Regions from separate parts of the Lysinibacillus sp. DFXJR4 genome, predicted to be linked through region 2. Evidence: riboswitches for the same ligand, from Rfam matches in the RefSeq annotation. Region 2 holds a riboswitch; each other region holds the start of a gene.
The links. A riboswitch is a leader RNA that binds a small molecule or an ion and turns the genes downstream of it on or off. The one in region 2 is predicted to bind cobalamin.

Region 1 (2,203 bases), on a different contig from region 2:
TTTGGGCTAATTTCTAAGTAGATATTTTTTGGTGCTTTTACATCTTTAACTTTTGCTTGTACCTCAGCAATTTTTGATTTTATATCCTCGTTTAATTTTGCACCTTTATCTTCAATTCCCATAACCGTTGCTATCTGTTCAATATCTTCATATACATCATCAAATGAAGCTGCAGATTGAATGGCAAATACTTTTACACCTGCATCTTCAAGACTTTTTAGAGCATTTAAGTTATCTTCATCTTTTCCTGTTGTATAAGCAATGACCACATCTGGCTTCAAAGCTAAAATACGCTCACTATTAAACGTAACAGAATTAGAAACACGTTCAATTTTTTGTGCCTCTTCCGGATACGTATCATAGTCAGTTGCCCCAACAATTTGATTGCCAACACCTAAAGCAAATAAAATTTCTGTATTGCTTGGTTGTAATGAAATAATTGTTTTAGGTACTTCATCAAACTCAACCTCTATACCACGGTCATCCTTCACTTTATAGCTTGCTTTTTCGATTTGATCTTCCTTAGTAATATCTTCTTTAGTAGTTGCTTCATCCTTCGCACCACAACCTACTAATATGAGCGACAGCATCATTACTGAAAGCCATTGAAGCTTCAACATTTTCTTCATTTTATTTATTCTCCTTTTTTCTTTTTCATAGGGTATGACTTGCTTACAAACGGAATTTCAGCAATCCCTGCTTGCTTATTCATATAAACAGCCATCACAAAAAATACATTGGCTAGTAGTCCTAAATAATCAAAAAGAATTGTCGGTACTTCCTTTTCGTCAGATACCTTATGCAAAATACGATAAGATTTTTTTGCCTCACTACGACATACATGTAATGCAGTAGCAGCCTCTGTTCCTTGAGGTAATACAAAGCTCTGAATCTCCTCTTTCACATAACTAACATAAAAATCATAGCGAGCACTTATCCATGCTAAATCCTCTTCACTGACCGCTAATTTACCTCGAACCGAGCCATTAACATGGTAGGCCATTGGTAGGATTGTATAGAGATCTTGTGCAACAACCTCAACTGCCTCTTTTTTTACTGCTGTCAAAGCCATACCTATATGTGTAGTAAGGCTATCTGTTCGTATTTCAAAATCCACTGTATATGCTTTTTCACGCATAAATGGATAACAAGAATAACGCGCATCTTTTTTCAACTCTAAATCCTCACTTTCTTTACACAATCAATTTTGCCCCAACGTAATTGCGTCTGGATTTTTCTTGATTCAAAGGCATATAAAACGCCCACTGATAGGAAAAAAAACCTCTATCCTACCCATATAAGGGGCTGAATTAAAATAAAAAACGCCGTTCCTACTCGTAAGGAACGACGAAAATAACATAATTAGAATCGTATATAGATACGAAAGAGACTACGTATTTGCCATATATCCTCCTAGCTTCCGAAGAGTATTTATACGTTCAAATAAAGGTCGGTCTCCTGGCTTGTACAGTGTACATCACTTAATGTAATGTATGTCATAAAACCTTCCCATCAAATTGACAGTGGTCTCCGATTATGATTCCTGTACTTACAGTTGCGGAAACAGCTTCGGATTTTCACCGAATTCCCGATTATACTATCTTAGTACCCTTATCCTGCAAGAGCTATTCACTTATAAAGCAGTTTATCACATATTATTATGAAAAACTATAAAGATAAAAGTTTTATAGTTGTACTAGAAATTTATAGTATTTTTTCAATAGCCTGCTCGATATCAAGCTGAGAATCAGTAGGCTCAAAGCGTTCTACTGTTTTACCATTTGCATCGATTAAGAATTTTGTAAAATTCCAGCGGATATTACGTCCTTCTAAAAAACGAGGTGCTATTTGAACTATTGATTCTGCTAGCATTTTTTCCTGCATGCTTGCTTTTCCAAATGCGCGGTAATCGACCTCATGCTTTAAATAATTAAACAGTGGATGTGTTGCATCACCATTGACCTGCACTACCTCAAAAATCGGGAATGTTACACCATAGTTAACCTGACAAAGTTGTGTAGTTTGCTCACCATCTTCAGGGTTTTGATTTCCAAATTGATCGCAAGGAAAGCCTAACACAACAAAGTTTTCCTTGCCATATTTATCGTACATTTTTTGCAAGTCTTCGAACTGATATGTAAAACGACATTGATTAGCTGTGTTGACAATTAACAGCGTCTTTCCTCGATAGGTCTCCATTGAT
Region 2 (2,203 bases):
TGTTGGAGTTGCAGGCTGATACGCCTCCATCATCGCTTCAACAGAGCGTTCTGCTAATATTGTGTCGCCTTGTGCTAAATACAAAGCAATAATGACAATACGGTCCTCATATTTTTCTAAAATTTCTTCCCCATCACGACTCTTCATGGCATAACTATCGTAAAATTTACTTGCACTCATAAAGGATGGAAAACGGAAATGATAATCATATGCCTTTTTGTATAGCTTTTTAATAAATTCCATCTCATACATATCGATAAATGCTTTTTCATAATAACCCTCATCGACTAAATAACGGATTTTTTCTTCAATATCAATAAAGTAACGGAGACGCACGTTTACATATTCTAAAAAGTAACGGCGTGTTGCTTCTCGATCCTTTTCTAACTCTAGTTGACCTGTTGTACTATAACGATTTAGTACATCATTATTAAGCTTTAAATATGTTTTCACGCGATGACCCTCATTTCATAAAACGTTTGTATTGCATCATAATCAGTTTGATTTCCTCGTAAATCTAATTTACGCACTAGAGGCACATGATACTTTGCTGCAATTTTCTCGCCAGCAGCGCCAAATACTGTATGGCCGAAATTACTGTTGCCACTTACAACTACTCCCTTACAGTAATTTCCGTTTTGTTCTAAAAAACGAGCTACCTTTGCAGGGATATCACCTAATCCGTCTGTGTATGTGATTAAAAGGTAGGGCTCACTCAACTGTAATTCCTCAGACAGCTCCATTGATTTCCCCTTTAATTTTGAGACAACATTTCGGACATTACCTGTACGACTAGCATAAATAATCATAGTGAAATCAGCTCGATTTGAGAAACAATTTCCTTAACATCCCCTATAAATGTCTCATTATATTCAAGAACTGGCACGCTTAAAAATCCTGCATCTATAATAGTTTGCTTTGCTTTTTCATCATGGTCAATATTTACAATTTCTGCTTCAATTCCTACTCGTTGTAATTCAGATTTTACCCAAAGACATTTAGGACAAATTGTTTTTGTATAAAGTTTCATATAAATCCCTCTTTTCATAAAATAAAAGGCTATCTCTTCAAAGAGAGACAGCCTAAAATGGAAACGTTAAAAACACATAAAAATAGCTACGTCCCCATTCCTTAATCCCCGAAGAAATGATTGTTGTGTTTTATATAGGCAGGTCTCCTGGCTTTGCTTCATTCTCTGATTTCCTTCCCATGCGAAAGCACAGTGGCTTAAATCATCGTCAGCTTTACAGTTGCGGGGACAGCGTCGGTATTGCACCGAACTTCCCTATTAAACTACATATAGTAGTACCTTAATAAAACAAACACAATATATTGTTTTCCGATAGAACTAAGTGTACCATCCTTCAAAATAAAAGTAAATCTAGATTAGAGACTTCTTAATAGTAAGATTATTCGATATTTTCCGCAAAATGATAGTAAGCAAGTGGATAAATAGTTCCTAACGCTATAAACAATAATAGACATCTGATAAAGAATTATTTTTATGAAAGTAGTAACACTATGTATTTAAAATCATTTTCCTGCCTTTCCTTGCAAGAAGTAATTATGTAAATACTTTTTTGGAATATACCATCAAAAATATAGGCATAAGCTAATACAATAATTCTTTACATAAAAACAGTCCTTATTCCGAAGAATAATAGACTGTTAAACTTTTGATTGTTGATAAATCCTTACATATTATTCTAGCCGATAAATAAAGATAGTTCCTTATTAAATTCAGACGTCCGGCGCATTTTATGTTCTCTATCATAGACTTCCTTCACTTTACCATTTTTTGAACTACAAAAGAAATTATTAGCCTCTTCCCTCTTTAAATTATCATTTTTCCATTTGTAGTAAATTCTATTTGTTAGGAAAAGTATTTTCATTCCATTTAGGCACGTATCTATGCTGCCCTACTTAAATGTATCGCACATCCATTGATAAAATTTTTCCTTCTCCTCAAAATTTGGATAATGAGCTGACTCCTCGAAAGAAATAAACTCCTTTTGATCCGCTTCAATCCTATCAAAATAATTTTTTGCTGCATTAGATGAAGTCATAGCGTCGTATTTACCCATTACAAAATAAAATGGTAGCTCAAGTTTGGTAACGATCTTAGGTAGCGGCTTTTCCAAGGTTTCTTTTACAAGCCGTTCTTGTGAATTAGCAACTCCATATGTATAGCGAATTGAATCTA
Region 3 (2,203 bases), on a different contig from region 2:
GTTCGGAACTGATTTCATACCAATCTGCTGTATCTGCTGCAACATTTTCGGCATGAATCATATTTAGCATTTCATTCATAAATGTATCTTTACCAGCTGTAAATATATGTGGCTCATCAGATGCTTCTACAAAAACTTTCTTTGGCTTTACATCCTCAAGTTTTGCAAGAACCTCTTCTACTTTTGTCTTCATATCTTTAATTATTTTCTTGGCCTCAGGTAATTTCCCAGTTGCACGACCTAGCTGTTCAATTGTTGTGTAAATTTCATTAAAGTCCTTCGCATTTGTTACCACAAAAACCTTTAAACCGGCAGATTCAAGCTGTTCAATGGCCCCTGCAGAAAATGTCATACTCGAAGCATGAGCAAACACGATATCTGGTTGTAAGGCAATAATTTGCTCAATATTATATTCCATACCACCAACTTTTTGTTTTTCAGTTGCCTCTGCAGGATAATCATCATTATCGGTAACACCCACTATTTCATTGTTTAAGCCAAGAGCAAATAAAATCTCTGTATTACTTGGAATAAGAGAAACTATTTTTTCAGGAGGTGACTCCAGCGTAATCTCCTTGCCAACAGCATCTGTTATCGTCATAGGGAATGTTGCTTTGTCTACTTGTGTTGTTTCTTGCTGCTCAGAAGATGCTGGCTTTTCATTTTTTGCTCCTTCTCCACAGGCAGCAAGTAAGCCAATTGCTAAAAATGCGGAAAGTCCTAATTTCCAAAATTTCTTCATATGAATCCTCCTAGTATATAAATGCGTAAATTTTTACAAATTATTTTGCTGATAGATTAGTAATCGACGAACTTTATAAGTTTATCGCTCATTTTTTCAAATTTATCGACATCTTTCATACAAAACAAATACCCCTCATCCAAAGTGAGGGGTAATAATGCACAAAAATACGCAAAATCCACCACCCTATCCTCGTAGGTTGTAACGTGTCTCTATAAAGGCAGGTCTCCTGGCTCGTGCTCCATACGTTTTTTCAAGCCTTCCCGAAAAACTTTCAGTGGCGTACATTGAAAAAAACTAGCACATACAGTGGCGGGACCGCATCGGAATATCACCGATTTCCCTTTTCACTTTACATAAGTAAAGAACCTTTATAATATTCAGTTGATTTTATTATACATGAAAACAAAAAAAGTCGCCTACCATCTAGACGACTTCTCCTTTAATCAATTATGCCTCGGCATAATTGCGTTCGGAATCGGCTTTGTGCTTACACAAAGAACTCCTTTTCGATTCCGTGACATCCGCCGGAGGCTTTGGGCCAACACGATGTTGGTCACTCAGGCGTTTTCACAGGATGTGAAGATCTTAGCCTGAGTTCCTCTATTTCAGCGGGTGTTTGGATACCCTCTGAAAAGTAGCTTAAATTCGCATTCATCTCACCACCTATAGAGGTGGGAAACTTCTGCTGAAAGAAGTTAAAGAATATCTGCAAAATATTGAACTGTTTTCATCGGTGCCCCTAGTTCTCTTAATGCCCATGTATGCTCTAAATATATATCTGCCAGCTTTTCATATTTACCACCGAATCTGTGAGCCCATTCCACAGCTACAACGCTTTCATACATATGCGCCATTTTTTCTGCTACCGCTTTTGCCTCAAAAGTTTTCATTGCTTCATCCAAAGAGCTAAACGTATGCAATGTCGATTTCAATTGTACTAATTGTTCCACTACTAATTGGCTTAGAGTGCTGTTAGCTACCTTAGCTAAGCGTTCCTCCATAATACGTACAAACAACTTATGAGCTTGGAACTTATCTACTAAACGAATCAGCTCTAATGCCAGTATATTGGCAGTTCCTTCCCACACCGTAAGCACCTGTGCATCTCTTAGTAAGCGAGGTGTCACAAAGTCTTCAATATAGCCATTTCCACCATGTAATTCAATCGCTTCACTTGCATATTTCACCGCTTGCTCGGCTGTTTCCTTTTTCATAATGGCTATATTTAAACGATTCATCATCATATCCTCATGATTGCCCTGACCACTTGTCACTTTATCATATAGCTGAATAAGATCAAAAACTGTTGCTACTTCCACATGAAGCTTTGCCGCAAATTTTCCTAGTGTATCCTGAATCATTGGATATTGCGTTAAAGGCTTACCAAAGGCAGAACGATTTGTCACATAATGCTTTGCCTCTAAAAAGCCACGTCGCATAATACCTAAAGAAGCTACG

Region 1: linked by a shared signal. The riboswitch ahead of AC2CGN_RS13935 (hypothetical protein) and the one ahead of AC2CGN_RS02900 (glutaredoxin family protein) in region 2 are both predicted to bind cobalamin.
Region 3: linked by a shared signal. The riboswitch ahead of AC2CGN_RS11665 (ABC transporter substrate-binding protein) and the one ahead of AC2CGN_RS02900 (glutaredoxin family protein) in region 2 are both predicted to bind cobalamin.

What each region holds. Positions count from the first base shown of each region.
Region 1 covers NZ_JBXUNW010000006.1:5,428-7,630, forward strand. The annotation lists gene AC2CGN_RS13930 (ABC transporter substrate-binding protein) at 1-629, opposite strand, end outside; gene AC2CGN_RS13935 (hypothetical protein) at 635-1,174, opposite strand; cobalamin riboswitch at 1,432-1,628, opposite strand; gene AC2CGN_RS13940 (glutathione peroxidase) at 1,705-2,203, opposite strand, start outside.
Region 2 covers NZ_JBXUNW010000001.1:571,913-574,115, reverse strand. The annotation lists gene nrdE (class 1b ribonucleoside-diphosphate reductase subunit alpha) at 1-453, opposite strand, end outside; gene nrdI (class Ib ribonucleoside-diphosphate reductase assembly flavoprotein NrdI) at 450-809, opposite strand; gene AC2CGN_RS02900 (glutaredoxin family protein) at 806-1,030, opposite strand; cobalamin riboswitch at 1,151-1,328, opposite strand; gene AC2CGN_RS02895 (alpha/beta hydrolase) at 1,920-2,203, opposite strand, start outside.
Region 3 covers NZ_JBXUNW010000004.1:46,803-49,005, forward strand. The annotation lists gene AC2CGN_RS11665 (ABC transporter substrate-binding protein) at 1-742, opposite strand, end outside; cobalamin riboswitch at 945-1,130, opposite strand; gene AC2CGN_RS11670 (acyl-CoA dehydrogenase family protein) at 1,441-2,203, opposite strand, start outside.